3 regions of the Bacillus jepli genome follow, and region 1 is predicted to be linked to each of the others. Evidence: riboswitches for the same ligand, from Rfam matches in the RefSeq annotation. Region 1 holds a riboswitch; each other region holds the start of a gene.
The links. Region 1 has a riboswitch for S-adenosylmethionine ahead of ABC371_RS16280 (carboxymuconolactone decarboxylase family protein). Riboswitches for the same ligand answer to the same signal wherever they lie in the genome.

Region 1 (10,685 bases):
TTTGCAATGTCTCGAAGTTGTTCCACTTTTTCTAAGTTTTGATGGAATGCTTCGCCTTGTAAATGAGGCATCCTTGTGCGCGCAAGTCATTGAAGGTAGTGTTTTTTATTGTTTTCCCAGCTAACAAACCAGAATTACTTGCTTCTAGTCAAATGGGGCATCCTTTTTATGTAAAATTAGGTTATTGAGATGTATCAAAAATGTGGGTGTTTAAAACTTCTCAAGCGTTAAGGGATTAGAGTATTCTGGTTTAACAAACCCACATTTTAACGGGAGGTAGAAAAATGCGTTCAAGAAGAGTTGTTTTAGATTTAGCAGTTAGTTTAGATGGATTTATTGAGGGCCCAAAAGGGGAAGTTGACTGGTGTGTAATGGACTCAGAAATGGGGTTTTTAGATTTCTTAAATAATATCGATACTATTTTTTACGGAAGAAAAAGCTACGATTTATGGGGGCAATATACTCCTAAAACGGAAGACCCAGATACGGAAAAGGAAATGTGGAATATCGTCCATAGTAAAGAAAAATATGTATTTTCTCGAACGCAAAAGGGTACTGATCATCATGTGAAATACATAAACGATCATATTTTCGAAGAAGTAAATGAATTAAAGAAAAAGCCCGGTAAAGACATATGGCTGTACGGAGGAGCGAGTCTGATCACCACTTTTATCAATTTAGGGCTTGTTGATGAATATAGATTGTCTGTTCACCCTGTTGTATTGGGAGAAGGAAAACCTTTGTTTAGCGACATAAAACAGAGGGTGAATCTGAAATTGGTTCACACAAATAGATTTTCATCTGGCGTTGTTCAATTGATCTATCATTTAAACTAGTTACGGTAAACGGCTTGGGACAATGAACCTGTCCCTTTGTCCCAACACCTGTTTCCTCACTTAATCTTATGTGATAAGATGTACAAGCCTCTACATAGAGTACGTAAATAATAATAAAGGAGATGATGATGAGTGAGTCAGGAATTTATTGAAGTTGTTAATGGAAGAGAGAACAATTTGAAAAATGTGCATGTACAGGTTCCAAAGGGGAAAATCACGATTTTCACAGGGGTCTCTGGTTCAGGTAAGTCATCGATTGTTTTTGATACGATTGCACAGGAAGCAGGTCGCCAGCTAAACGAGACTTTCAGTAGTTTTGCTCGGCAGTTTTTGCCGAAATACAGCCGGCCTGAAGCTGATGAAATTAATAACTTATCTACTGCGATAATTGTTGATCAAAAACGACTTGGTGGAAACGCAAGATCCACACTTGGGACGGTTACTGATATTCATCCACTGTTTAGACTGCTCTTTTCTCGTTTTGCCTCTCCAAGTATTGGTTGGAGTAATGCCTATTCCTTCAATGATCCAATCGGGATGTGCCCACAATGTGAAGGGATTGGAAGAACGATTACGTTAAATCTTGATGCAGCTCTAGATAAGGAGAAATCCTTAAATGAAGGGGCGATTTTACTTCCAGGGTTTGGACCGGGTACATGGCAATGGAAAGCATATGCTGAATCAGGTTTCTTCGACAAGGATAAAAAGATCAAAGATTATACAAAAGAAGAATTTGAAAAGCTTGTTTATGCCGAAGAGGAAAAGGTCGCAATTAGTTACATGAATGGGGAAATCAATACAACTTATGTTGGCCTGGCTGTAAGATTTATGCGTCAAAATGTGAATCGTGACAAAGACACATCAAAAGCTGCCGAAAAGAAGCTCAAGGAATTTGCCACAACTGGTACATGTCCTAGCTGCCACGGAACACGTTACAATGAGAAGGTTATGTCTTCTAAAATTAAGGGCTATTCCATTTATGACCTGACATCTATGCAGTTGGATGAGTTAATTGGAGTCCTACCACTGTTCGACGAACGTAGTGCGAAACCTATAGTGGACGGAATTTTAGAACGGGTTAAGAATCTTTGTGATATTGGATTAAGTTATTTAACCTTAACACGTGAAACACCGACCTTATCTGGCGGTGAGTCTCAACGGGTTAAAATGGTGAAATACCTATCTAGTAACTTAACAGGATTAATGTACATATTTGATGAACCAAGCACTGGACTTCATCCTCGCGATGTCTACCGATTAAATGATTTACTTGTCAAATTACGTGATAAAGGAAATACCGTATTAGTCGTGGAGCATGACCCAGACGTTATACAAATTGCAGACCATGTTATCGATGTGGGTCCAAATGCTGGTACTAACGGTGGCAATATTATGTATAGTGGAAGTTATCAAGGGTTATTGTCTTCAGATACACTTACAGCTCAGTATTTAAACAAGAAGATGGAAATCAAAGAAAACCCAAAACCAGTTAATGAGTTTTTAGAAAGCCAAAAAAGTAATCTGCACAATTTAAAAAATGTCAGCCTTCGCGTCCCAATTGGTGTATTTACAGCTGTTACGGGAGTAGCGGGTTCAGGGAAAAGTACGCTTGTAAACGAGGTCTTTGCAAAAGATTATACAGAATCGATTCGTATTGATCAAAGCCAGGTACACGGTAACATACGTTCTAATCCAGCAACCTTCTCTGGGATTATGAATTCGATTCGAAAAGCCTTTTCTGAAGCAAATAATGTGGAGAGTGGGTTATTCAGCTATAACTCTAAAGGGGCCTGCGAAACTTGTGGAGGAACTGGGACAGTAGAGCTTAATTTATCTTTTATGGATAAAATGGAAATGGAATGTAGCGTATGTCATGGCGATCGTTACAAACAAGAAGTGCTTCAATACCTCTATAAGGGAAAAAATATTGTAGACATAATGGAGATGACTGTCGCGGAAGCCGCGGAGTTTTTTGAAGCGAAAGACATCCAGAGACAGCTAAAAAGCATGGCAACAGTTGGATTAGGCTATCTATCATTAGGACAACCCCTAAACACATTGTCCGGTGGAGAAAGTCAACGACTGAAACTTGCAAAAGAGCTTAATAAGAAGGGCAATATCTATATTCTCGATGAACCAACAACCGGATTGCACCTTTCAGATGTCTCGAATATATTAGTGATTATCGAAAAATTAGTCGAAAAGGGCAATACAGTGATTGTGATCGAACATAACCTGGACGTGATTCGAAACAGTGATTGGATCATAGATTTAGGACCGGATGGTGGAACTGGTGGTGGAGAAATTCTATACGAAGGCCCACCAGCAGGACTTAAGAATTGTGAGCGGTCGATAACTGCGAAATATATTTAAGAGTATAGGTGCCTGTACGGTAGTGTAACAGAAATTGTTTTCGTTGGTAGTCCTAGTTAATTAGGGCTGCTTTTTTTATCATTTCATATGAAAAGCGAAACTTAATTTAGTTTGAATCGTAGATAAATATAAGTAAAAAATGTGAACAAATATACAGGGGATACAAGTAGAACGGTCTTGATATGATTTCTAATTTTCTCAAAGGGGGGGCTACGATGGAAAACCAAGCAGATGAATTATTAACAACTATAAAGAAGTTGAAGAGCGCCATTAGCAAAGAAAGTTGTAAAAAACTAAATTTAAATAAGTGTGAACGAGTGGTTCAAAAGCTCGCTTCATTTTCAGAAAACTGTGCGGATTGTCAGCTCTATTTGCTTGAATTGAAAAATCATTTTATTCAGCTAGAAGCGAATATAGACCGGATTGATACGGTTCTAAACCAACATAAAAAAGTGATTAATGACATTGTGTCTCATCTTCAAAAGAAGCATAAGTTGGTACCTGAGGGAATGTACTTAACATTATACATGTCAATAGGGATGAGTTTGGGTATTGTGTTTGGATTAACGATATTTGAAAATATTGGGTTAGGAATACCGATTGGGTTGAGTATGGGCATTGCTATCGGTGCTGGTTTGGATGCAGATGCTAAGAAAAAGGGAAATACAATTTAGTTTCATACATTAGAAGGTTTTCGCGTTTTTCTTGTTTTAACTTGGCGGGAACAGGATGGACATAAAAAGGAGAGACTAGTCGATCTCTCCTTTTTACGTCTACTTATTTGAACCTTTTGCTAACGATTTTCTATCAATTGCTTCTGGTTGTTTTTCTAACCATCCGTGTTTCACCATAATATTGTAAGAAAATGCACCTGCCTCCATAGCATGGGTAAAGACTTTAGAATAGTTAACGATAATATCCGACCTGAAGCTGGATCCTAATGATGCCCCGTAGTAGGAAAGAGCGGCATTGACTAAAAATCCAGCGTGAAACATAATCAATTTGTCAGAGAATGGACTGATTGTTGAATCGGTAACCTCAGCATCCCATTTCTCAGGGATTGGTAAATGATCCTGTTGTAAAATTAGATCAAAACTTTCGGCATCTTTTCCTGCTAATTTCACGTTCTTCACCATAAAAGTTCGAACTTCCTCTGACCTAGCTACCTGACTAAAAGCTAAACTTAATGATTTGATAAATCCAGTTTTCGTTGAATTGAAGAAAAGGGTGCTAATTTCCGAACTATTAAGTGGTCGTTTGTCACCCATTAAATTTGAAACGAACCCTGGTGATTCAATAAACGCGCTTTCTTTTGGTGAAGGAATGGTTGGTACACTAGTGAATTTTGGCTCGTTTTTAGCTAATTCCACTATTTTTTGAAACAGTTCCTTAGAAGATTCCGTACACTCAAAGAAGTAATTTTGAATGTCTTTTCGTTCCGTGTTTGTGATTGCTAAACTATAAGCGGTCAACCCATGGATGGTCATAATATAGGAATAAAATAATAAAAATTGATCAGAAAAAAGTCGAGGTGCGTTGACATTTACGTCACTCTCTGTAAATCCAGTTGGTAGTTTGTAATTAGCATTTTTAAAGAATTTGCTAATTTTCGTAATATGGCTTTCAGCTAACTGTAATGAACTTTCTAAAATAGGTTTAATCTCTTTGTTTTCAACGATGTTAAGAAAATATTTGTATACACATATAGCCATACTATCACCCATATACTGAAGCCACAGTGCGGATACTTCAGCAGCGGTTAATCTGTTGGTTTTATTTTTACTTTCCTTAAAGATACCCAAAGAAAATACCTCCGATTTTATCAATTAGTATTCTTGGGTTATTTTATGGAATGTAGCTACGAATTAAACACTGATAACCGAACTAGTATTTTAAGAAGGTTTAAACTTGAGTATAAAGAGGGTGATGTTATGAATAGAGATAACCCGAAAAAAGTGGAGAACAATCAAACAGTGGATTCTAAATACATTCAGCAGCATCTTGCGAATGAAAGAACATTTTTAGCATGGGTAAGAACGGCAATTGCGATTATTGGGGTTGGGTTCCTTGTAACGAATTTGCATTTTACAATGAAAACCAGCCTTTCCTCGACAGGGGATCTATTAGCAAATGTGATTGGACTATTTTCTGTTGGGATTGGCATTCTGACTATTATTATGGCTATGATTGCCTATATGAGAAAAATCAATGCGATTAATAACCAGACGTTCCGCACTCCCAAAACCACGGTGCTCACCCTTGGCGTTTTTGTCATAACGATTGCAGTCGTCTTTGGGATTTACTTTGTAATTTTGTAAGGGCAAACTGGGTATAACGAACTCATCTAAAGTTCCTCTGTCCGCGGTCTATATGCTATAATTTGGATTGAAATTATAGTTAGGAGTGACCATTCTTGGCAATACATGTAGTACTTTATCAACCAGATATTCCGGCTAATACAGGAAATATTGCACGTACTTGTGCTGCAACGGATACAGCCTTACATTTAATCCGGCCACTTGGCTTTTCAACAGATGAAGAAATGATCAAACGAGCGGGTTTCGATTTCTGGCATTCCGTCAATATCACGTATTATGACTCATTAGATGACTTTTTTTCGAAAAATCAAGGTGAGTTTTACTATATTGAAACGTTTGGCGAAAAAACACATTCAGCTTTTGATTTCAGCGATGTTTCAAAAGAACATTATTTTATGTTTGGAAAAGAAACAACAGGCTTACCTAAAGTTTTGCTAGAAAAACATAAAAATCATTTTTTAAGAATCCCAATGAATCAGCATGTTCGATCCCTTAACCTTTCAAACACCGCTGCGATATTGGTATATGAGGCATTAAGACAACAAGGATATCCGAATTTGAAATAAGAAATCTTCCATCTTGGAGGATTTTTTTGGCTTGCACATAACAGGTCTGGTAATCTTTCGAACATTTGCTTATTTTCAGCGGCTATGTTTAACTAATATATAGTAACTTAATAATCTAACAATTCGACTAGGGGAGCATGTATTTGCTGAGAGATAGAAATATCGACCCTTTGAACCTGATCTAGGTAACACTAGCGTAGGGAAGTGGAGTTGGTATTTGTCGTGTATACGATGATATATTACCGAACCCATTTCTAGTCACTAGTGATGGGTTTTGTTTTTTCTCCCTGATGTCAAAAGTAGAGAGGGGAAATGAAAGTGAGTCGTTTATTTACTGATCGTTTATGGAATCGAGTAGAACCAATTTGGAATTCGTATTTGGAACATCCTTTCGTCAAAGGGATAGGCGAGGGCTGGTTGGAAAAGGAAAAATTTAAACATTATATGAAACAAGATTATGTGTACTTAATTGAGTATAGCCGTCTATTTGCGATAGGAAGTGCAAAAGCTCCCGATTTAAAAACAATGTCCATTTTTGCAAATCTTTTACATGGTACGCTTGAGGTGGAGATGGATCTTCACCGTCAATATGCCGCGAAATTTGGTATCTCTCATGAAGAACTAGAGGCCACAAAGCCTGCATCAACTACGACTTCTTACACAAGTTACATGCTGAACGTCGCCCACCTTGGCGGTGTTGAAAATGTTGTTGCAGCCGTCCTTACTTGTGCTTGGAGTTATAATTTTATTGGAAAAGAGCTCGTAACATGGCCTGGATCCATCGAACATGAATTTTATGGAGAATGGGTTAAAATGTATGCATCCGATGAATTTACGAAGTTATCCGATGATTGTAAAACTCTTCTCAATGTAATGGCTAGTGGAAAATCTGAACGAGAACTAGCAATTCTTGAAGAAATTGTCGTAAAAACAAGCATGTACGAATACATGTTTTGGGATATGGCAGAGCATTTAGAGGAGTGGCCGATTAACCTATAAGTGTTAAATCTCAAAACTCGGTTAATGGCTACTTTTTCGAAATAATCTAATATTTCTGTTGACAAGCTTTTGTCAATTCATGTAAGGTAGTAAGTAATAGATTCCTAAATTAAATACGATTTTCTCTTATCAAGAGTCGGGGGAGGAAACTGGTCCGTTGATCCCGCAGCAACCGTTACGATGAATGTATCAAGGTGCTAATTCCAGCAAGCAAATGCTTGAAAGATGAGTGTGGACGTACATAATGCCTCTTCCTCATCGGAAGGGGCTTTTTAAATTTTATATGTTTACACTTAAACGTATATTAGGTGTCCACATTTTACAAAAACTAAGTAAGTTGATGTGAAAAATCGTATTTTAATTGGGGAAAATACCTAAGGGAGAGATGCAAAATGACAGTAACAAAAACAGATAGCTTGTACAAAAAGGAATACTTCGGAAGACTTCCAGAATTGAAACAGTATGCCCCAGAGACCTTTCAATCTTTCATCAAGTTTGATAGCCAAGCTTTAGCAGCGGGAAGACTTTCCGTGAAGCAAAAGGAACTGATTGCCGTGGCGGTCGCGCATATCACAGGTTGTCCATATTGCATTGATTTACATGTTGGCAATGCGAAAAAGAATGACTCAACGAAAGAGGAAGTGGCGGAAGCTATTTTTGTTGCGACTGCATTAAAGGCTGGTTCTTCTTTAGCACATGGGGTGAATGCACTCAACGCATATGATGGAAATGGTGATGAAGAACTGTATAAGGCATCCTATTTTGCTAGACTGAAAGAATTTGCGGACTTGAGTGGAGAGGCATTTAAAGCATTTATTGATTTTGACAGTAAGTCGCTCAAAGCGCAAAACTTAACAGAAAAGGACAAAGAGTTGATTGCGGTTGCTTGCGCACATACAACGGGTTGTCCGTACTGCATCGATCTTCATACGAAAAATGCTAAAAAAGCAGGCGCTGATTTGGAAGAAATTTCTGAAGCTATTTTCGTTGCCGTTGCATTAAAAGAAGGATCTGCGCTGGCGCACAGTGTGAACGCACTTAATGCGTATGATGAAAATTAAGTAGGAACATTATCATTATAGAAAAAACCTATTGACAAAAAAATGAAATAAATTTACACTTAAAACAACTATTTTGTATAACAAGATAGTTGTTTTTTATATCAGCTATCTTGTTAAACCAACTACCTAAGAATAACTTTATTTTTTTGTTCACTACCTTGTATAGCAAACTAGAGGGGGGAGTAAGATGAGATGTCAATAAGAAGCCAATTGTTAAAGGGAGTATTGGATGGATGTGTGTTGGCTGTCATCGAAAAGGAGCCTATTTATGGTTATGAACTTTCACAAAAATTGCTGAATATCGGTTTAGCAGATGTAAGTGAAGGAACGATTTATCCAATTTTATTACGGCTTCAGAAAAATGGGCTCATCAGGGGAGAAATGCGCCCCTCTGAATCAGGACCGAATCGCAAATATTATTTTCTGACTGAAAAGGGACACGAGGCATTAGAGATTATTACGGAAGAATGGAAACAAATTTCAAAACCAGTAAACGAATTACTGAAAGGGAGGTAAGGATATGTTATCAACAAAAAGTGAGGCATTTATCGACAATCTCAGAATGTACTTAATGATGTCAGGAAAAAATGAACAAGAAATTAAGGAATTAATGGAGGAATTAAAGGATCATTTCACCGAGGCAGAGAAAAGTGGGAGAAGCATAAATGATATTATTGATCAAACACCAGAACAATATATGGCTTCATTAAAACAAGAAATGAAGACAGATTATAATAGTCTATTAAAATTCCTTCCAGTCTTTTTTATTGGATTTATAGCCTATTTCCTCATAGGACCTGCCATAAGAGGAGAGTTTGAACTAAACATAATACAAGTCATTGGGATGCCCATTTTAGCTGTGTTAATGCTTGCTGTTTACGTCTACTTTTTACAGAATGCAGGTCGGAAGCAATACTCAAAGAAGAAATTTTTTCTTGGGGGCGTAATTGCCAGTATGATTGTCACAACATTAGCGATTCTCTTAATCGTTGTGAGTGATATATTTGTTAAGCCGTTTTTTGTAGGTGGCACAACTGCAGATATAGTTGTGATCGTGATTTGCTTTAGTATTTTTATAGGTACAGCGATTTGGCGTAAGATGTGGTCTCCCATTTGGATACCAGCATTTCTGATTATTCCTGATATTTTTACCCGTTTTACAGACTGGAGTGTTGAAACAATCCTTATCATTAGTATGGCATCATTTGTATTAATGTTTGTGTTTATCATTTTGAATATCTTGATACAAGAAAAAAGGAAAAAGAGGGTTGTCTGAGCAAGCATAGTAATAAAACGAATACATTACCCTATGGAAATTTTATAACAAGAAGAGAAATTTTACGTTATTTTAATGCACGTAACATAAAGCATTTATAAAAACCATATTTCTTAAAGCGATTTTAACAGCCCCTTAATATTCACTTACTACAATGGTAAAAAGGTAAGTGGATAGAAAGGGGCTTTACATGTTTCCTAGTCATTGTGATGAGATCTTATTTTGGCAAACAAAAGGTGAGATGCTAAAAAGGAGGAGAACAGTATGGATACTGCTACGCATGTTATGACAGGAGTGGGTTTGGCGGGTTTGTCCTTTCTTGACCCAACGATGGCCAATCATCCAGAACTACTTTCATCTATGTTGTTTTGTACAATTGTAGGCTCTAATGCTCCTGATATAGATATCATTCATAAGTGGAAAGGGAATGATATTTATGTTCAAAAGCATCGAGGCTTTAGTCATTCGATCCCCGCCCAAGCGATGCTAATCTTCTGTATTGCTGGTGGTGCCTCGATGGTCAATGGTGGATTATACTTTTCTACTTTTTTGTTTTGGACCTGTTTAGCAGTACTTCTCCATGTGATATCAGATATTTTTAACATTTATGGAACACAGGCATTTCGACCGTTGCGTAATAACTGGATTGCATTAAATATCCTGCCAATCTTTGATCCGTTTATTATGCTCGGACATTTACTTGGAACTGTTTTATGGTTTATGGGTTTATCACCCGGCATTGTATTTTCTTATCTGTATATTCTTATTTTCATATACGTTTTGCTCCGATATGTCATACAACGCAAGATAAAAAGAAAGCTGCTTTGCCAACGAGATTCAGGAGTAACCTACACGCTAATTCCAATGTTTCGCATCGATCACTGGGGGATTATTGCGAGTTTGAATGATCGATATAAGCTTGGAAAATATGAAAATGGTCGTATCACTTGGTCAAAAGACGTAATGAAAGCAGATGAAAAAAACAAAATTATCTGTGCATCAAAGAAAAATACATTTGTGCACTTTATAAAAAAACAATCGGATTGCATACATGCCAAAATTATTGAAAAAATGGACGGTTATGAGGTACATTGGTATGATCTTCGCTATCAATCTAGGATCGATGAACCGTATGTGGCCATTATTAAATTAGATCGAAAGCTTAATTTTGTTCATAGTGAAATAAAACGTGGATTCATTAGACCTACAGAAAGTGTTGAATAAAGTATGAAGTAACTACAGTCCACCCTTTCCAT
Region 2 (10,685 bases), 1.4 Mb from region 1:
CGATTACTAGTTCAAAAGATTTTGGAGAGATGCTTGGAAAGTCTATGAGTACAATGGGACCTTACATTGTTTTAGTGTTCTTTGCTGCACAATTACTTTCATTCTTCAGTGCGAGTAATCTAGGTCCAATCATTGCGATAAAAGGGGCTAATTTCCTAAATGATATTGGAATAACAGGTGTACCTTTAATCATTATGTTCATTCTATTTGTTGCATTTGTAAATTTACTAATTGGCAGTGCGTCTGCAAAATGGGCGATTCTTGCTCCAATCTTTGTGCCAATGTTTATGTATTTGGATTACCATCCAGCCTTTACCCAAGCGATTTATCGAGTTGGGGATTCAATTACAAATCCAATTACACCGATGCTCCCATATTTAGTACTTCTATTATCTTTTGCAAAGAAATACGATAAAAATATCGGGCTAGGAACATTGATTTCTGCGCTATTTCCGTACACAGTATTCTTCGGGATATTCTGGATCATAATTGCCGTAGTTTGGTACTTAGTCGGTCTTCCAGTTGGACCACAAGGCCCCATTCATTTTTAACGAGATCTAGGATTAAAACGCATGAGATCGGCGTGACATTGTTTGAATTAGGACACTCACAATGGCTATTTAAAGCTTTTGTGAGTGCTTTTTTATTTGAAATTTTTATTATCTAATACCACAATTTCCTCAGTCGAGGACTTGGCTGTTTGCTTTGTATGTTCAACTAAATGCTGAATCGTACCACAGGCTTGCTTTGCACCTAGTACAAGAAGAGGAACACCGATGAAATCAATATGAATGCCTCTTGAGAAAAAGCCACCCATTGTCATGGCAAACGGAACCGTTGGAGATGTATTGGAGAAAATGATTTTTTCTTCCTGTCCATATCTTTCTTGTAGGATTGTACTCAATTGTTTAAGAGCGGGGACGACTAATTTACTCCTCTTGCGACCAATCGAATAGACAGGATGACCATCCTCATCAATCCCGTGGAAGATCATTTTTCCAAAGTCCTTCTTAGTTAGTTTATTAAAATAATCTACATGCAAAATTTCTTCTTTCGTTAGCTTTCGATCAGTAGGAAGCTTATTTAAGTGGTAGGCTGCCGCTATTGCTGTACTATGTGTCCCAGCATAGTCGTTATAGATGTATATCATTGTGGTCCTCCTTATGCGATTCCCTTTTATTATCTCCAAAAATTTACAACCTAATGCTCAATTAGCATTTAAAGCTCCTTTTTTAAAATTCATATTTTAAACCGTTTCACTTGAAGTTGAGGACTTCTTTTTTTTGCATTAAAATGGGACAGAGGGACAGGTTCACTGTCCCAAATTTTGGGACAATGAACCTGTTCCCATGACCCACTAGGAGAAGGAATATGAAGGCAAAGTTTATTTTTATTATCGTGATGCTGATTTTTGGTAGCATTGGTTTGTTTGTGAAGAATATTAATTTGTCATCTAGCGAAATTGCATTGTTCAGGGGAGCATTTGGTTGCTTATTTTTAATTGGTGCTAGTTTTCTAGTCAAGAAGAAGTTTTCATTCAAAACGTCAAAGAAGAATCTAGTCTTACTCCTTTTATCGGGCGCAGCATTGGGGTTTAATTGGATTTTTTTATTCGAGTCTTATCGTTATACAACGATTGCGAACGCCACTCTTAGTTATTATTTTGCCCCGGTGTTTGTGATGATTTTGGCCCCTTTTATACTGAAGGAAAAGTGGAATTGGATGAAGGGGCTAGGTATTACACTTGCATTTATAGGGTTCCTTTTGGTTGTTAATCCAGGCGGGGAAGCGGCTGGAGGGGCTAAGAACCATTCTATGGGTATTATGTATGGATTATTGGCCGCGGCTTTCTACACAAGTATGATTCTCCTTAATAAATTTATTAAAGACCTTTCAGATTTTGAGACTACTATTATGCAGCTTTTGACGGCTTCAATTGTCTTGTTTCCATATGTCCTAGGAACGCAAAATTTAAATTACTCAGATTTGGAACTTCAATCTATCAGTCTGTTATTAATTGTGGGAATTGTCCATACTGGGGTCGCGTACCTCATCTATTTTTCAGTTTTAAAGAAATTAAAAGGGCAAACAATCGCAGTATTAAGCTATCTCGATCCCATTTCTGCCGTGATCATGGCGGCTATCATATTGAATGAAAGTATGAATGTTGTCCAAATGGTAGGGGGAATCTTAATATTGGGGTCTACTTTTATCAGTGAGATGAATTGGAAAAAGGGACGGAAATCATAAATGGGACTGAGGGACAGGTTCCTCGTCCCAGCTTTTCATTATTTTGATTTGATTGAAAATTACGTATTGACAATTTACTTTTTTGAGGTAAAGTTAAATCATAATTAAATATTTCAAATTTTTCTTATCCAGAGAGGTGGAGGGACTGGCCCTTTGAAGCCTCGGCAACAGACTAGTTAAAGTACTGTGCCAATTCCAGTAGCAAGAAGCTTGAAGATAAGAAGAGCGGCACTTCATTTGTCTTTTCAACCCTCTTCTTATTTTTAGAAGAGGGTTTTTGTTATGGAACGAAAAGGCAAGTCGTAAAAAATGAAAAAGGTAGGAGAAGATAAAAATGACAACAACGTTAGTAAAAGCACCATTTCGAGCAGATCATGTAGGAAGTTTATTACGTCCAGAAAGAATTCATCAGGCTAGAAAGGATTTTCAAGCAGGAGATATTACAGCACAGGAACTTCATGAAATTGAAACAGAAGAAATTAAAAAGATTGTTGATAAACAAATTGAAATTGGCTTACAAGCTGTTACAGATGGTGAATTTCGCCGCAGATTTTGGCATACAGATTTCTTAGAGTGTTTAAACGGAGTAGAGGGCTACGTTCCAGAACATGGATTTAAATTCAAGGGTGAAGAAACAGAAGCCTATGACGTGCGTGTTATCGGGAAAATTTCATTTAACCCTGATCACCCACATGTGAAAGACTTTATTGAATTCAAGGAAATCGTGGGTGACCGTTCGATTGCAAAACAAACGATTCCAAGTCCAAATCAACTTTTTAACGCTGGGATTCGCAACAAGGAAATCTATCCGAACCTTGAAGAGTACGCAAATGATATTATTCAAACCTATCGTGATGCAATCAAAGCATTTTACGAGGCTGGCTGCCGTTACCTACAACTAGATGATGTGTACATTGCAGGTCTGAATGCACCGGAAATTCCTTTTAATGATAGTGGTTCTACTCGTGAAGAATTAATTGAATTAGCGTTAAAAGTAGCCAATGGCGTACTAGAAGGCAAGCCGGAAGATTTAACAATCACAACTCACCTTTGCCGTGGAAATTACCGCTCTAACTGGGCATTCGAAGGTAGCTATGCAAAAATTGCTCCTACCCTGTTTGCGAAAGAAAAAGTAGATGGCTTTTTCCTAGAGTATGATGATGATCGTTCAGGGGACTTCACGCCATTGGAGCATATCCCAAATGACGGTCCTCGCGTTGTTCTAGGTGTATTCACATCAAAACGTGGAGAATTAGAATCTAAAGAAAATATCATCGAGCGTGTAAAAGAAGCATCACAATTTGTACCAATCGAAAAATTATGTATCAGCCCACAATGTGGTTTTGCATCCACTCACCACGGAAATATTTTAACGGAAGATGAGCAATGGGCAAAACTGAAGTACATTGTAGATATTTCAAAAGAGATTTGGGGATAAGGGCGAAGATTCCTTGTTCAATTCATTTTAAAAGTAGGGACAGTGGACCTGTCCCTACGTCCCTTTTAAAAATAAAACCAAGTAATTAGATAGGAATACTTGAACGTTAAGGTATGGGGGAAAACAGTATGTATTGTATGGATTTAACAGGAAAAGTAGCAATTGTAACTGGCGGTGCCCAAGGAATTGGAAAGGCGATTGTGGACGCTTTTTTGGACTGTGGGGCAAAAGTAGCTGTTGTCGATAAGGAAGTAATCACGAAAAATACCAATGAACAGCTTGTTTACTTCCAGGCAGATGTTACAAAAAGCGCACAGGTTGAAAAAGCAGTTCAAGAAGTAGTAAAGCATTTTGGACGTTTGGATATTTTAGTAAATAACGCAGGAATTTCAAAAATGGATTATGCCATTGATATAAAAGAAGAAGACTGGGACCTTGTAATGGATGTGAATGCAAAAGGAGTATACCTGTTCAGTAAAGCTGTAGCAAGAATCCTGAAGGAACAAGGGCAAGGTGGGAAAATTATCAATATTTCCTCACAAGCGGGTAAAAATGGGTACCGCTTAATGGGAAGCTATGTTGCTTCCAAACATGCTGTGCTAGGTCTTACTAAAACAATGGCCATTGAATTGGCTCAGGACGGAATCAATGTGAACGCAGTTTGTCCTGGTATTGTAGAAACCGACATGAAGCGTAAAGAACGAGTAATAGGTGGAGAATTAAGAGGACTTACGGCCGAGTTAATCAGGCAGGAGGACTATTCTCAGGTTCCGCTTGGCAGAACGGCTGAACCTCAGGATATCGCAAATGTTGTCGTGTTTTTAGCTTCAAACTACTCAGATTATATGACAGGTCAAGGGATTAATGTTACAGGTGGAATGACGATGCACTGATATTATTTTTTAGGATTATAAAATGAAAGGGGTAGATCGAAATGAATGATGTCAAAAAAGGAAGCCTCTCTGCGCTGTTTCCATTATTAATTTTTGTATTATTATTTGTCGGCACAGGAGCTATTTCCGGTGATTTTTCAAATATGCCATTAAACGTTGCGATTATTATTGCTTCGGCAATTGCATTAGGGATGAATAGAAAAGAAAAATTATCAACAAAAATTGATATTTTTACAAAAGGTGCTGGACACCCCAACATTATGCTATTGGCGGTTATCTTTATTTTAGCCGGTGCATTTGCTGAAACGGCAAGAGGCATGGGGGCTGTGGAGTCAACCGTCAATATGGGCTTAACCTTTATTCCTAGTAATCTATTAATGGTTGGATTGTTTATTGTCGGTTGTTTCATTTCTTTATCAATGGGGACATCTATGGGTACGGTTGCTGCACTTGCTCCAATAGGCATTGGCATTGCCGAGCAAACTGGAATACCAATGGCATTAGCAATGGGAACGGTCATTGGTGGAGCGATGTTTGGTGACAACCTCTCGATGATTTCTGATACGACAATTGCAGCGGTTCGAACACAACAAACGAAAATGAGTGATAAATTTAAAACCAATTTTCTAATTGTTTTACCTGCAGTTATTGTTTCTGCGGTCATTCTTTGGAGTGTCACTGCTGGTAATCGTGTCGAAACTTTGGGAGAGTACTCATATGAGTTTATAAAAGTAGTTCCATACCTTGCCGTTCTAATTGTTGCATTATTAGGGGTTAATGTGTTAATTGTTCTCCTAGGTGGGACCATTTTTGCAGGGATTATTGGTTTAATGGATGGTTCTTACACACTGTCTGGATTTATAAAGGCGGTTTCCCAAGGTGTTATTAATATGGAGGATTTAGCGATTGTTGCGATTTTAATCGGTGGTATGATTGGCATCATCCAGCATAATGGTGGGATCCAATGGCTTTTAAACTTTGTAACGAGTAAAATTAAAACGAAAAAAGGGGCGGAGTTTGGAATTGCTGGGTTGGTTAGTGTAACAGATTTAGCTACCGCCAACAATACAATTTCTATTATTATCACTGGTCCAATAGCGAAAAACATTGCGGATGAGTACCAAATTGATCTACGAAAATCTGCAAGTATTCTTGATATCTTTTCTAGTAGCTGGCAAGGTCTTGTTCCATATGGCGGACAAATGCTGGTCGCATCAGGGTTAGCAGCCATTTCGCCGATTAGCATTTTGCCATATTCCTATTATCCTATTGCGATTTTGATATGTGTATTATTGCCATTCTAATAGGGTTTCCAAGATTTAAACGAAATAAAACTGAAAAAGAAAAGGCTGCATAACAAACATAATAAAGTAAAAAGCGAGTACCATTTGAGAAGGTATTCGCTTTTTTAATAAAGACGGTTATTTAATAATTTCATCTATAATCCCGTATGCCTTCGCTTCTTCTGCACTCATATAATAGTCTCGATCGGTATCTTTGGCTACCTTCTCAACAGGTTGACCGGTACGATCTGCAATGATTTGATTGGTATGCTCTCGAAGCTTAAGGATGCGCTTAGCGGAAATTTCAATCTCAGTTGCTTGACCTCGCACCCCACCTAAGGGCTGATGGATCATGATTTCACTATTTGGGAGGGCGAATCTTTTCCCTTTTGTTCCGGCTAGCAAAAGCATGGCACCAAAGGATGCAGCCATACCTGTACAAATCGTTCTAATATCTGGTTTGATATATTGCATCGTATCAAAAATGGCAAAACCAGCAGATGTGGAGCCTCCGGGACTGTTGATATAAAGAGAAATATCTTTTTCAGGATCTTCCGCTGCTAAAAACAATAGCTGTGCAACTATACTATTGGCAACAGCATCATTTATTTCGTCGCCAATCAAAATAATACGATCTTTTAATAACCTCGAGTAAATATCATACGACCGTTCCCCACGACTCGATTGTTCAATTACATATGGTATCGTATTCATATTCTTTTCCTCCTTATTCGCTTGCATCTTATTATGCAGCCATAGAGACAATGCTTGAAGGAAAGTTGTAGAGACGTGATTTTTGCATAGAGCAAGTTGGATTTGTATGTTTCGATAAAGAACGGATAGAAGGTATCGTCCTGATTAATATGGATGGATCTTGAGTGTTTAAAGATTCATGTAATACTTGTTGGATTTGTTCACGATCTTCCTCTGTCCAATATTGCTCGATAGTTGGAATTCGTTCTTTCTTCGCCATTTTTTGTTTTGCACGATAAATGGTGGCTTTAACAGCAGTTTCATTTGTATTTAATAGTTCAGCTATTTCAGATAGTTGAAACTGAAACCCTTCTTTTAAAACAAAGATCACAGCTTGCTTCGGTGTTAGCTTTTTAATCAACTCTTGTACAGCCTCAAAGCGCTCTTCAATTTGCCTGGATTCATCATACCCATCATCACTAATACCTTCAAGAGACTCTTTGCTTCGTTTTCGCACCGTGTCTACCCATACATTTTTGGCAATTTTATTTATTAAAGCTGTAGAGATTGTAGGGTGGTGCCTATAATGCTTCCATGCCTTCATCAAAGATTCCTGGACGAGATCTTCTCCATCCCAGCTGTTTTGGGATATAAACTGGCAATATCGTCGAAGCACCGGATAGAGTTCATGAAGTTGTTCCTCAGTAAAAAATTCCTGCTGTTCTCTATAATCCTCTGATTCATTCCAAAGCTTATTATGCAAAACAATCACTCCTTCAGCGCGTCTCTACTTTATAAACGAATAAAAGGGTATGAAAAGATACGGGGGTAATAAATATTTTTAAGGGTTACTTAGTTTCCATTATATGCAAGGTAAAGGTCTTGAACAAGAAACCATTTGTTGGTTTTGTAAAATTATCATAAGCGTCATAAACCATTCCAAGCCTTCTTTTCCTCAAATTTAAGAAATTGAAGTCTTTCGATTCCTCAGATTTTAGGTAAAAACTTTACAATAAAAGCACTATAATTAATATGAAAATTGTAAAAATTGTGATTAATATCAAAAACATACATAACGGAGGGTATAAGATGGAATTTAACCAAATTGGTGTAATTGGTTCAGGAACGATGGGTGGTGCAATTGCCCATCAAGCTGCAATATGTGGATTTGATGTCGTACTCGTAGACGTCGATCAAAAATTTCTAGATCTTGCACAAGCACGTATCGAAAAATTAATGGATAGATCGATAAGCAAAGGAAAACTAACGCATGATGAAAAATCAGCGATTCTTTCCAGAATAAAACTAACAACCAACATGGCGGATGTGGGAGATTGTGAGGCTGTCATCGAAGCAATCATTGAAGATTTAGATGCGAAAAAAGAAATTTTTCAGCAGTTAGATGAAATATTAAAACCGGGTGCTTTAATTGCATCCAATACTTCATCAATGTCGATTACTATACTTGCAAGTGCAACAAACAGACCTGAACAGGTTGCAGGGATGCATTTTTTCAATCCCCCACAGGTAATGAAGTTAGTAGAAGTCATTAGGGGCTACAAAACGAGCGATGAAACTGTAAACGCATTCAAAGGGTTGGCAATCGCGATGAAAAAAGAGCCAATTGAAGTAAAGAAAGATGTTCCGGGATTTATTGTCAATAGAATCATGATTCCTCAATTTATTGAAGCAATCCGTTTAGTGGAAGAAGGAGTTGCTACTCCAGAAGACATTGATAGGGCAGTTACTTTAGGACTGAATTATCCGATGGGACCATTTACTCTACAAGACTATGCAGGAGTCGATATTGGGCTTCATGTTATGGATTATTTTTACGAAGAATTCAAGGATCAACGATTTGCCGCACCCCTTACATTGCGTAATTTAGTTCGCGCAGGCCGAGTTGGTAAGAAAGCAGGAGCAGGCTGGTACGACTATAAAAATTAATAAACAGAAAGGTTGTGTTACGTAATAATGGATACAATTCAATACCTTACAAATGATCAACATATCGGGATTGTCTATTTAAATCGACCTCCATATAACCCGTTAAGTAGCCAAGTTTATAAAGAATTATTCACTTTATTCGAAGAACTAGAAAAGGATTCAGAGGTTCGCGCCATCATTCTTACAGGAAAAGGTGACCGCGCCTTTGCAGCAGGTGCAGATATCAATGAAATGGTCAATTTAGATGGAGCCGACATGATGGAGATGTCAAGAATCTCTCGTCTTGCCTATGACAAAATTGAATCCATTTCAAAGCCAGTAATTGCCGCAGTTAACGGGCTTGCTTTAGGTGGTGGATGTGAATTAGCACTTGCGTGTGATTTCCGAATCGGCTCACCAACGACAAAGTTTGGATTGCCTGAAATTAATTTAGGCATTATCCCTGGTGGCGGTGGCACGCAACGTCTTCCACGTTTAATCGGTCAAGCGAAAGCAAAAGAATTGCTCTATTTTGGTGAAATGATAGATGCTGAAAAAGCACTTGAAGTGGGCTTAGTCAATAAGGTGGTAGAGTCAGAGCGCGTACTTGAAGAAGCGGTTGAATGGGCGGAAAAATTAGCACAAAAACCAAGGATTGCTATGAAAATGCTAAAGACTTCTATTAACCGAGGGACAGAGGTGGATTTACAGGCGGCCTTAGACCTTGAAACTGCTTGTTTTGGAAATGCATTTGCGAGTAAGGACCGTGTAGAAGGCATGAAGTCTTTTGTAGAAAAGAGAAAGCCACAATTTGTTGGAAGGTAAGGTGAAGTACATTGAGTAAAGAAATTGTTGTTATTGATGGTGCACGTACTGCATTTACAGAATTCGGTGGATCATTTCGTGATGTATCTGCGATTGACCTCGCTGTACATACAACGAAGGAAGCAATGCGCAGGTCATCTATCCAGCCGGAAGAAGTGGATCAAGTAGTAATCGGAAATGTTATTCAATCCAGTACTGACGCAATTTATATGGCAAGGCATGTCGGGTTAAAGTCAGGCATTCCTGAGCATGTGCCTGGATTAACCGTCAATCGACTTTGTGGCTCAGGCTTACAAGCCATCGTTAATGCTGCGCAATCTATTAAACTAGGAGAATCCAATGTTAGCATTGCGGGTGGTACAGAAAATATGAGCCAGGTTCCACATGTCGTTCGTGGTGCCCGATGGGGCTTACCTCTCGGAAAAGCGCCAATGGAGGATTACCTCTGGGAAGCTCTCTATGATCCTTATGGGAAATGCTCAATGGCCATTACAGCGGAAAACCTTGCCGAAAAATATGAGATTTCAAGAGAACAAATTGATGAGTTTGCCTCACAAAGTCACAAGCGTGCATTAGCAGCACAAGAAAATGGTATTTTTGCAAAGGAAATTGTACCAGTAACGGTGAAAGTAAGAAAAAGTGAAAAAGTAATCGATCAGGACGAACATCCACGTGATACCCCAGTTGATGTTCTAAATCGATTATCAGCTAGATTTAAAGAAAACGGTGTAGTTACGGCTGGGAATGCAAGTGGCATAAATGATGGCGCAGCGACGATGGTCGTCACTTCTAGTGAGTATGCTCAAAAACGAGATCTAAAACCATTAGCAAGATTGGTTTCATGGGGGATTGTTGGCGTTGAGCCAAAGTACATGGGAATCGGACCTGCCCCAGCCATTCGACAGGCATTAGAACGTGCCAATATGAGAGTAGAAGATTTAGATTTAATCGAAATCAATGAAGCTTTTGCTGCTCAATACCTAGCTTGCCAAAAGGAACTAGGCTTTGACCCGAGCATTGGGAATGTCAATGGTGGTGCGGTTGCATTAGGTCATCCACTTGGAGCAAGTGGTGCAAGAATTAGCTTATCGCTCATATACGAGCTTAAGAGAAGAAATAAAAAATACGGCGCATCTGCATTATGTATTGGTGGAGGCCAAGGAATCGCTGCGATTTGGGAAGTCTTGTAGTTTTCATCAGTTGGGGCTTAGCCCTGACTGATTAAGGAAATTCTTGTTATTGGGGTGAATTACATGAAAAAAGAATTAAGCAAACTTAGTGTTTCGGAGCTTTTGGAAAACGTTTGCAAAAAGGATCCTCATCATGAAGTTTCATACGATGGTTACACACGGCTGTCCTATCAGGAATTATGGGAGA
Region 3 (10,685 bases), 3.0 Mb from region 1:
GAGAAATGAAACATATAATTACATGAGCCTGCCATTGTTTGTAAGAGAAAATACAATTCTTCCCCTTGGTGAAAATGACATACGCCCTGATTATGACTATGTAAATAACGTGACATTCGCTTTATATGAGTTGCAAGAAGAAAAAGAAGTAAAGACAACAGTACGGGACATCGATGGTAATATCGGAGCTTCTGTATCTGTAGTGAAAAATAACAGTACCATTACATTTACAACAGATATCAAAGAAGCTAAACCATACTCTATTCTACTTAAGGGATATAACTCTATTACATCTGTTTCTGCAGGTGAGTGGGAAAAAGTAGAGGATGGCATTCGCATTCGACTAAGTGAACCAGTTAAAACAGTAGTAATTGAATTATAAAAAACACTAAAAACAATCACCTATTTTTAATGAAACTAATACTAGGAGGAACACCCCATGGCTTATTTCGAATCAGTAAACAAAATACAATACGAGGGACCAAAATCAACAAATCCTTTTGCATTTAAATATTACAATCCAGAAGAGAAAATTAATGGTCAAACAATGGAGGAGCTTCTTCGTTTCTCAGTAGCCTATTGGCACACATTTACTGCTAATGGTTCAGATCCATTTGGAGTTGGCACTGCAATCCGTCCATGGGATCACTTAACAGGACTAGACTTAGCAAAGGCGCGCGTTGAGGCATCATTTGAGCTTTTTGAAAAATTAGATGTTCCATTCTTTGCATTCCATGATGTTGATATCTCACCAGAAGGAAGCACATTGAAGGAAACAAATGAAAATCTTGATGTCATTGTAGCGATGATTAAAGATTACATGAAAACTAGCAAGGTTAAATTACTTTGGAATACAGCAAACATGTTCACAAATCCACGGTATACACATGGTGCTGCAACTTCTCCAAATGCAGATGTATTTGCTTATTCTGCAGCAAAAGTGAAAAAAGGCTTAGAAGTTGCAAAAGAACTTGGCGCTGAAAACTATGTATTCTGGGGTGGACGTGAAGGCTACGAAACATTATTAAATACTGATATGAAGCTTGAGATGGACAACTTAGCTCGTTTCTTCCACATGGCAGTTGACTATGCGAAGGAAATTGGATTAAATGTACCGTTCTTAATCGAGCCTAAGCCAAAAGAGCCAACAAAACATCAATATGATTTTGATGTAGCAACTGGTCTAGCATTCTTGCAAAAATATGACCTAACCGATTACTTCAAGTTTAATATTGAAGCAAACCACGCAACACTTGCTGGTCATACTTTTGAACATGAGTTAAGAACAGCACGTATCAACGGTATGCTTGGTTCAGTTGACGCAAACCAAGGAGATACATTGCTTGGTTGGGATACAGATGAATTCCCAACAGACCTTTACTCAAATACATTAGCTATGTATGAAATCTTGCAAAATGGTGGACTTGGTAAGGGTGGTCTAAACTTCGATTCGAAGGTAAGAAGAGGCTCATTCGATACGGACGACTTATTCCATGCACATATCGCAGGTATGGATGCATTTGCAATCGGATTAAAAGTGGCGAATAAATTAATTGAGGATAAAGTTCTTGATAGCTTTGTTGAAGAGCGCTATAGCAGTTATACTAAGGGTATCGGCTTAGATATCGTTGAAGGAAAAACTAACTTCCGTGAACTTGAAGCATATGCACTTGGGTTAACAGAAATCAAAAATACATCAGGTAGAACGGAACGTCTAAAAGCATTAATAAATCAATATCTATTAGAAACTCTTTAATTCATAAAATGTGCTGGAACTATCATATTCCAGCATATTTTTATAGTAAAGGATGATACGGATGAAATATGTAATCGGTGTAGATCTTGGAACAAGTGCGGTAAAGATTTTACTTGTGAATCAAAATGGAGAAGTGGCAAGCGAAGTATCGAAATCATATCCCCTCATTATTGAAAAATCCGGTTATAGTGAACAAAATCCAGAAGAGTGGGTTGAAAAAACAATAGCTGGCCTTAAGGAACTCGTTGATCAATTTAATGGAGATATCAAGGACATTGAAGGGATTAGTTTTTCTGGACAGATGCACGGACTTGTTCTACTAGATAAGGAAAATCAAGTATTGCGAAATGCTATTCTTTGGAATGATACAAGAACTACAAAGCAATGTAAGGAAATCTATGAAACTTTCGGTAAAGATAGATTATTAGAGGTAACAAAGAACCCAGCTTTAGAAGGGTTTACGCTTCCGAAAATTCTATGGGTAAAAGAAAATGAGCCTGAAACTTTTGACCGTTCCAGCGTCTTCATGCTCCCTAAGGACTATTTACGCTACCGGATTACGGGTGCTGTAAATATGGAATATTCTGATGCAGCTGGAACTTTGATGTTGAACGTCGCAAAACGTGAGTGGAGTCAGGAAGTGTTAGAGATTTTTGGTCTATCAACTGAATTCTGTCCTCCATTAGTGGAATCACATGCATTTGTAGGCACGATTACAACTGAATTTGCCGAAGCAACTGGTCTATCTAGTGAAACCAAGGTCTTTGCTGGCGGCGCAGATAATGCTTGTGGTGCGATTGGCTCAGGCATTTTATCAGAAGGAAAGACCCTTTGCAGCATTGGAACATCTGGTGTTGTGCTATCTTATGAAGAACGTAATGACCTCGATTTTGAAGGAAAGGTTCACTATTTTAACCACGGCGAGGAAAATACGTATTATACGATGGGCGTAACACTTGCAGCGGGTTATAGCTTAAGCTGGTTCAAGGATACTTTTGCAAAAGAAGAAGCATTTGATCAATTTTTAGATGGTATCGATGAAGTTCCTGCTGGCAGCAACGGATTATTATTTACTCCTTACATCGTTGGCGAGCGGACTCCACATGCAGATTCAAATATTCGTGGCAGTTTCATAGGTATTGATGCAGCCCATGAAAGAAAGCATTTTGCACGCGCAGTCCTTGAAGGTATCACATTTTCGTTAAATGAGTCGATTGAGATATTTAGAAACAGTGGCAAAACGATTGATACCATCATTTCAATCGGTGGCGGTGCGAAAAATGAAACTTGGTTACAAATGCAGGCTGATATTTTTAATGCGAAAATAGAAAAACTAACTTCTGAACAAGGTCCTGGAATGGGGGCTGCCATGCTTGCTGCATATGGATGTGGCTGGTTTGAATCATTAAAAGAGTGTGCTGACGCATTTCTTCAAACCTCAAAAACATATGAACCGATTCCAGAAAACGTGGAAGCATATCAAAAGTTATTTGCTATGTATCAACAGGTCTACACACAAACCAATGGCCTCAATGAGCAATTGAGAGAGTTTCGAAAATAAAATGAACCCCACAGCACCGTGGGGTTCTTTAAGGAGAGATACCTGTGAACTATCGTAAACTAGGAAACACTGGGTTAGAGTTTAGTGAAGTTAGCTTTGGAACATGGGCAATTGGCGGTGCGTGGGGAAAGACAAATGATGCTGAGGCACTGAAATCTTTGGAATTCGCCATTGACCAAGGTGTTAACTTTTTTGACACAGCCGATGTATACGGTGACGGTCATAGTGAAGAACTGTTGGCTAAAGCAACAAAGGGCAAGGAAGATCGCATACATATTGCGACAAAATTCTGTCGTCAAGGGGATATTTTCGACCCGAAAAATTATAGCTACGAACAAGTAAGCCGTTACTGCGAAGATAGCCTTCGTAGATTGAACCGAGAGGCAATCGACCTGTACCAAATTCATTGTCCGGCGACCGAAATTTTACGCGATGGCAGTGTGTTTGAAGTTCTTGATTGCTTGCAAAGCGAAGGGAAAATTCGTCACTATGGGGTAAGTGTGGAAACTGTTGAGGAAGGGTTAGTTTGCTTGGAAAATCCGAACGTGAAGAGCCTGCAGATTATTTTTAATATGTTCCGCCAAAAGCCGTTGGAAGCCCTGATTCCAGAGGCTTACAAAAAAGATGTTGGCCTACTTGTCCGATTGCCACTTGCGAGCGGTTTACTTACTGGTAAATATACAGCAAATCATGTTTTTGAAGAAGATGATCACCGTCGCTTTAACGAAAATGGCGAGTCATTCAATGTTGGTGAAACGTTTGCTGGTCTTGGTTTTAAAAAGGGTGTGGAACTCGCAGACCAATTAAAATGGATTGCAGAAGGACGTACCTCAATGGCAAGTGCAGCCCTTCGTTGGATATTAGATCACGAAGAGATTACTTGTATTATTCCTGGATTCAAAAATGTCAAACAGGTTCAAGATAATTTAACTACATTGGAAACAAAACCTTTTTCATCTGAAGAAAAGGAAAAGATTCAGCGCTTCTACCATGAAAATGTCAAAGATTTTATCAGAGGTGCATATTAAGAGAAAGGTCATTCTAATCCTTATTTAAATCATTGAAAAAAAACAAAACTCCAGTTATCTTAATTAAATTTTTTAAAAGGTATTGACTAAGTAATCTAAAATGTTTTAACATTCATATTAAATACTTTAATAATGCGATTCTTCTTATCAAGAGAGGTGGAGGGACTGACCCTACGAAACCTCGGCAACCAGCATATGAATGCCCGGTGCCAAGTTCAGAGGAAGTATTTCTATTCCGGAGATGAGAAGGTGGACGAACGAATATGTATGATGTATGTTCTTGTTCCCCTTCTGTTTTCTTTCAGAAGGGGTTTTTAATTTGAAAAAGGCCAATTATAGGAAAACATGAATTTTTCAAAAAAATACATTGACTGTAAAAATGATGTATTCTATAATACTTTATATGGTTGAAGAATTAACGCGTTAGCGCGTCATTTTAATAGAATTTTCTTATCCAGAGAGACTGAGGGAACAGGCCCGTAGAAGTCCAGCAACCTTCAAGTGAAAGCTTGAAAAGGTGCTAATTCCTGCAGATGCAAAGGCATCTGAAAGATAAGATGAGGCCCCCTCTTCTTATGTTGAGGGGGCTTTTTATTTACATAAAGTAAGCAGGTAATCAACTAATCAAGAAAACTCACAAAAAATCAAATTTGGGGGATTAAACAATGACAAAACAATATGAAACGTATGATGATGAGACAATACTTTTACATGGAGGTCAATCTCCAGATCCGACAACAGGTTCACGTGCAGTGCCGATTTATCAAACTAGTTCATTCGTGTTTCATAATACAGATCATGCTCAAAGTCTTTTTAGTCTTGATGAGTCAGGTAATATTTATTCTCGAATTGGTAACCCGACTGTTGATGTGCTTGAGAAACGGATTGCGTTGTTGGAGGATGGTGTCGCAGCTGTAGCAACATCTTCAGGAATGGCCGCAATTGCTCTATCCATTATGAACGTCGCACAAGCAGGAGACGAAATTGTAGCAGCTTCAAATTTATATGGAGGGACTTACAATCTTTTTGCCGTTACACTTCCGAAATATGGAATCAAGACTCATTTCGTTGATCCAACTGACCCTGAAAACTTTAGAAAAGCCATTACGCCGAAAACAAAGGCCGTATTTGCTGAAACGATTGGAAATCCAAGCTTGCATGTTTTAGATATTGAAGCAGTATCAGCGATTGCACATGAAAATGGAGTACCGCTCATTATTGATAATACATTTGCTTCTCCATATGTTTGTAAGCCAATCCAATTTGGTGCTGATATAGTGGTTCACTCCGCAACAAAGTGGATAGGTGGTCACGGAACTACAATTGGTGGGTTAGTCGTTGATGGAGGTCGTTTTAATTGGAACAGTGAAAAGTTTCCTGGATTTACAGAGCCAGATCAAAGTTATAACGGAATTAAGTATGCGAATGAATTTGGAACTTTAGCATTTAGTACAAAGCTTAGAGTGCAGCTATTAAGAGACTTTGGTTCATCTTTAAGTCCGCATAGTGCATTCCTATTGATACAGGGTCTTGAAACATTACACTTAAGAATCGAAAAGCATAATGAAAATGCGCTGAAAGTTGCAAAATTCTTAAAAGACCATCCTGCGGTTGAATGGGTTTCATACCCTGGTCTAGAAGAGCATCCAGCACATGAACTTGCGAAAAAATATTTACGAACTGGCTTTGGTTCTATCGTGAACTTTGGCATTAAGGGTGGTAGAGAGACTGGTAAGAAAGTAATTAATAACATTGCGTTATGGTCACATGTGGCCAATGTTGGAGATGCCAAGTCACTTATTATTCACCCAGCATCAACAACTCATCAGCAGTTAAGTCCGGAAGAGTTAGTAAAAACAGGAGTAAGTGAAGAATTAATCCGTTTATCGGTTGGTATTGAATCTTACCGTGATTTAGTTAATGACTTGGATCAGGCTTTTTATGAAGCGACTGGTATCTCATCAAAAGGTGAACAAAAAGGCGAAACAGCAGTTAATGATGAGGGAGTCATTCGCTGGGCACTCCAGTCAACATTTATTCGTGAAGAAGTAGAAGGAAAGGAAGTTCAGCGAGCAAAAACAATTGCTGTCGTTGGACTAAGCGGTAACCCTGCTCGTCCAAGCTATAGACTTGCGCGAAAAATGCAGCGTCTAGGTTATAAAATTATCCCGGTTAATCCAAGAGAAACAGAAGTACTTGGGGAACAGGCCTATCCAGATTTAACATCTATTCCGGTTAAGGTTGATATCGTTCAAGTATTCCGCAGTCCTGAGGCAGCGATTGGAGTTGCAGCAGAAGCAGCAAAAATTCAACCAAAAGTATTTTGGCTACAAGAAGGGGTTATTTCCCCAAGGGCAGTGGAAGTTGCGAAAGAAGCAGGTTTAGAAGTTGTACAAAACAGATGTACCTATAAGGAGGCACAACGTCTCAGAGGTGCTATTGTTACGTATGCCTGTGAAATTTAATTGAGAAAAATTCCCCTACCTCTTTAGGTAGGGGATGATTGTAAAGAGAATCTATTAAAACATGAACTAAGGGATGGGTGTAGCGAGAGTAATGCTTCTCTTAGTATGAGGGAGGAATAGAAAATGACAACACAACACAGCTTACTAGAATCCAAGGTTCTATGGGAGCCAAGTGAAACTTGGGTCTCACAGTCAAATTTGATGAAATTTTCTCAAAAGGTCGGTTTTCCACTCCTACCCTATGAACGCTTTCATCGCTGGTCGGTCGCTCAACCTGAATCATTCTGGTCAGCAGTATGGGACTTTTCAAATGTAATTGGAGATAAAGGAGAAAGAGTCGTAGTTCCTCCAAGCGATGGTGGAATGTTAGGTACACAATGGTTTCCTGATTCTAGTATAAATTTTGCAGAAAATATACTACGTGGTGACGATTGGCAAACCGCGGTTATTGAATCAGATGAAAACGGCGTCTCTCAAACGATCACAATGGGAGAACTGCGTAATAGGGTTGCACGGGCCCAGTTTGGGTTAAAGAGTTTGGGAGTAAGTGCTGGTGATCGTGTTGCTGGAGTTGTAACAAATAGGATTGAAGCGTTCGTAGCCTTATTGGCAACCACTTCATTAGGTGCAGTTTGGACATCATGCTCTCCTGACTTTGGTCCAAAAGGGATTATCGATCGTATTGGGCAAGTTCATCCAAAGGTATTAATTGCAACTTTGGATTATCAATATAACGGAAAGTATTATGATATTCGAGAAAACATTTCAGCTGTAAGTGAGGTACTTAACGATGTTTTCGCTATCGTGACTTTATCTGAGAGTGCAGATATATCGATTAATCAAGAAACGAAAGTGATGAGCTGGCAGGAGCTATGTCAAAATGAATCATCTCATCTGGAATTTACCCGTGTTCCCTTCAATCATCCGCTTTACATCCTTTATACTTCGGGGACTACTGGGCTGCCAAAGGCTATTGTTCATTCAGTTGGCGGTACATTAATTCAACACTTAAAGGAACATCAGTTACATTGTGATTTAAAATCTGGAGATGTCTTGTTTTGGTACACAAATACGGCATGGATGATGTATCCTTGGCTGTTATCTGGATTAGCAAGCGGTGCTGCCATTCTTCTCTATGATGGGTCACCAATACCTAAGGCGAATATAGGGATCCTTTGGGAAATCTCAGAAGAAATTGGGCTTACCCATTTCGGAACGAGCCCGAAGTATTTAGACACCTTGATGAAGTCAGGTTATCAGGTGGGGCAGAAACATAAACTTTCTTCTTTACGCAGTATTCTTTCTTGTGGAGCACCTTTATCGGCAGAACAATATGACTGGATTTATAGTGACATTAAGCAGGATATCATGTTGGCTTCGATTTCAGGTGGTACCGAAATCATCGGATGCTTTGTGATGGGTTCTCCTGTACATCCAGTAAGACGGGGGGAAATTACCTGTAAAGCACTTGGTATGGCAGTAGATGTCCTCGATGAAAGAGGAGTATCTGTCATCAATGAAAAAGGGGAGTTAGTGTGTACAAAGGCTTTTCCTAGTATGCCAATTACATTCTGGGGAGAGGACGGAGATGAGCGCTATTTTTCCGCCTATTTTGCTGAACGTCCTGGTATATGGTCCCATGGTGACTTCGCTGAACAGACAATAGAGCAAACATTGGTTATTTACGGAAGAGCAGATACTACGCTTAATCCTGGCGGTGTCCGAATTGGAACTGCTGAAATCTATCGAGTTGTGGAGCAGCTTCCTCAGGTACAGGACTCAATCGTTTTTGGCTTCCCTGTCGACAATGATGAGGAGATCGCACTGTGTGTCGTCACCGAGGATGGATCATTGGATGATACATTAGCGAATTATATTCGTAAGGAAGTTAGGGAAAAAGCTTCACCGCGGCATGTGCCAAGACGTATTTACTGTGTGAAGGAAATTCCATATACGATCAACGGCAAAAAGGTAGAGGGGGCAGTTCGTTCAACGGTGCTTGGACACCCAATTAAGAACAGGGGCTCACTTGCCAACCCTGCATGCCTAGAAGAATTTAGCAGCTTGTCTGAAAGGAGTTTCGTATAATGGTTAAACGCCGAGTTCCAAAAGGTGCAATTATAGGGATTGGAGAGCTTACTCCAGTCCGCTATAGCGAGGGTGTGACAACTCTTGCATTAATTGCCGAGTCAGTAAGGCTGGCTATTCAAGATGCCGGAATTGAAAAAGACGAGATAGATGGTTTATTAATTGGCCCCCAAGTAGGCGAAACTCCACAGCATGTTCCAGCTACTGTTGCGGAATACCTTGGTCTTGAACCGACAATGTCAAATGTAGTTGATCTTGGAGGCGCCACGGGTGCGGGAATGATATGGAGAGCGGTAGCTGCAATAGAAGCGGGAATGTGTGAAACAGTTGTATGTGTGCTTGCAAATATCAACGAAAAGGGAAAAGCCTTACGTTCACCAAACCGTAATCCCATTCGAGAATTTGACGTTCCATTTGGTGCTTCTGGCGCAAACACTTCTTATGCGCTGTTAAAGCAACGGCACATGGCCGAGTATGGATCGAAACAAGAAGATTTTGCACTCATTGCTCATTGGGCACGAAAAAATGCGCAGCTCAACCCAAAAGCCATTACATACGGAAAACCAGCCTCAGTTGAGGACGTGTTGAATTCTCCGCTAATTGTGGATCCCTTGCATTTATTTGAAATCGTAATGCCTGTAGCAGGTGGGGCAGCGGTTGTTGTTACCTCCGTTAAAAATGCCTCTAAGGGAGGACATCCTCCAGTTTATTTGCTAGGGGCGGGTGAGAAAATCACTCATAGAGCCGTCAGCCAAGCCCCTGCATTGGAAAATGCTCCACTAAGCTATGCAATCCCAAGAGCATTGGACCAAGCGGGATTATCCGTGCAAGACATGAATTTATTGTCTATCTATGATTGCTATACGAGTGTAGTTGCACAAACATTAGAAAATGCCGGTCTATGTGCACCTGGAAGATTTGGTTCCTGGATGAAGGAGCATTCTTTCGGTCATGATGGGGATTGGCCACTTAACACACATGGTGGGCAACTAGGTTTTGGTCAGGCAGACCTTGCAGGAGGAATGTCGCATATAATCGAAGCGGTTCATCAATTGCGACATGAAGCAGATTTGCGACAAATTCCAAATGCACATCATGCTCTAATAACAGGGAATGGAGCTACATTGAGTGAAGCTGCTGCATTGGTCTTGGGGGTGGAAGCATGATCGAGAAATTTGAAAAATTAACGGTCCCAGGTCCAACAATTACACCAATCACCAAGCCGTTCTGGGACGCGGTGGCTCGTAAAGAATTTATTTTACAGAAATGCTGTGATTGTGGTGAATGGGTATTTTATCCTCGTTCCCATTGCCCGCATTGTTGGAGTAATCAATTAGAATGGAAAATAGCTTCAGGAGAAGGAACGTTAAAGACGTGGAGCATTGTACACAGACCTGGTCATCCAGGGTGGGCAGCAGTTACACCTTATGCATTAGGGGTTGTTGAATTAGAAGAAGGTCCATCGATGCTGACACATCTATTAGTTGATTCTGATCAAGAATTAAAAATCGGGCAGCCACTGAAAGTCAAATATATAAAATGCAATGATGTGTGGTTGCCATTTTTCGAAAGTAAGGAATGAAAATCGTTTTAAGAACTATTACACCAACGTAAACAGGGAGGAAAGTCGATGTCTACAGCTCCAGTACTTCAGGAGGATATAAATACAGAGAAAAAGGGTTTTTCTAAAGAACATCGCAAGGTCGGTTTGGCTAGCTTTATTGGTACTACAATTGAATGGTATGATTTCTACTTATACGGTACAGCTGCGGCTTTAGTATTTCCAG

Region 2: another riboswitch for S-adenosylmethionine. It lies ahead of ABC371_RS23235 (5-methyltetrahydropteroyltriglutamate--homocysteine S-methyltransferase); the one in region 1 lies ahead of ABC371_RS16280 (carboxymuconolactone decarboxylase family protein).
Region 3: another riboswitch for S-adenosylmethionine. It lies ahead of ABC371_RS00915 (PLP-dependent aspartate aminotransferase family protein); the one in region 1 lies ahead of ABC371_RS16280 (carboxymuconolactone decarboxylase family protein).

Annotation. Positions count from the first base shown of each region.
Region 1 covers NZ_JBDFMO010000001.1:3,174,665-3,185,349, forward strand. Annotated here, with positions in the region: partial or broken gene ABC371_RS16240 (aldo/keto reductase) at 1-133, opposite strand, end outside; gene ABC371_RS16245 (dihydrofolate reductase family protein) at 285-836, shown strand; gene ABC371_RS16250 (ATP-binding cassette domain-containing protein) at 969-3,209, shown strand; gene ABC371_RS16255 (glycine zipper domain-containing protein) at 3,425-3,883, shown strand; gene ABC371_RS16260 (DUF3231 family protein) at 3,983-5,011, opposite strand; gene ABC371_RS16265 (YidH family protein) at 5,141-5,527, shown strand; gene trmL (tRNA (uridine(34)/cytosine(34)/5-carboxymethylaminomethyluridine(34)-2'-O)-methyltransferase TrmL) at 5,623-6,093, shown strand; TPP riboswitch at 6,213-6,313, shown strand; gene tenA (thiaminase II) at 6,412-7,092, shown strand; SAM riboswitch class I at 7,216-7,324, shown strand; gene ABC371_RS16280 (carboxymuconolactone decarboxylase family protein) at 7,485-8,153, shown strand; gene ABC371_RS16285 (PadR family transcriptional regulator) at 8,346-8,669, shown strand; gene ABC371_RS16290 (HAAS domain-containing protein) at 8,674-9,429, shown strand; gene ABC371_RS16295 (metal-dependent hydrolase) at 9,694-10,653, shown strand.
Region 2 covers NZ_JBDFMO010000001.1:4,563,604-4,574,288, reverse strand. Annotated here, with positions in the region: gene ABC371_RS23250 (AbgT family transporter) at 1-551, shown strand, start outside; gene ABC371_RS23245 (DUF3189 family protein) at 644-1,150, opposite strand; gene ABC371_RS23240 (DMT family transporter) at 1,372-2,250, shown strand; SAM riboswitch class I at 2,372-2,473, shown strand; gene ABC371_RS23235 (5-methyltetrahydropteroyltriglutamate--homocysteine S-methyltransferase) at 2,585-3,688, shown strand; gene ABC371_RS23230 (SDR family NAD(P)-dependent oxidoreductase) at 3,817-4,581, shown strand; partial or broken gene ABC371_RS23225 (Na+/H+ antiporter NhaC family protein) at 4,623-5,938, shown strand; gene clpP (ATP-dependent Clp endopeptidase proteolytic subunit ClpP) at 6,003-6,605, opposite strand; gene ABC371_RS23215 (sigma-70 family RNA polymerase sigma factor) at 6,610-7,320, opposite strand; gene ABC371_RS23210 (3-hydroxyacyl-CoA dehydrogenase family protein) at 7,647-8,504, shown strand; gene ABC371_RS23205 (enoyl-CoA hydratase/isomerase family protein) at 8,532-9,308, shown strand; gene ABC371_RS23200 (acetyl-CoA C-acetyltransferase) at 9,320-10,498, shown strand; gene ABC371_RS23195 (AMP-binding protein) at 10,562-10,685, shown strand, end outside.
Region 3 covers NZ_JBDFMO010000001.1:175,126-185,810, reverse strand. Annotated here, with positions in the region: gene yicI (alpha-xylosidase) at 1-382, shown strand, start outside; gene xylA (xylose isomerase) at 440-1,756, shown strand; gene xylB (xylulokinase) at 1,818-3,317, shown strand; gene ABC371_RS00920 (aldo/keto reductase) at 3,362-4,345, shown strand; SAM riboswitch class I at 4,487-4,593, shown strand; SAM riboswitch class I at 4,793-4,904, shown strand; gene ABC371_RS00915 (PLP-dependent aspartate aminotransferase family protein) at 5,011-6,810, shown strand; gene ABC371_RS00910 (acetoacetate--CoA ligase) at 6,934-8,898, shown strand; gene ABC371_RS00905 (thiolase family protein) at 8,898-10,064, shown strand; gene ABC371_RS00900 (Zn-ribbon domain-containing OB-fold protein) at 10,061-10,480, shown strand; gene ABC371_RS00895 (MFS transporter) at 10,529-10,685, shown strand, end outside.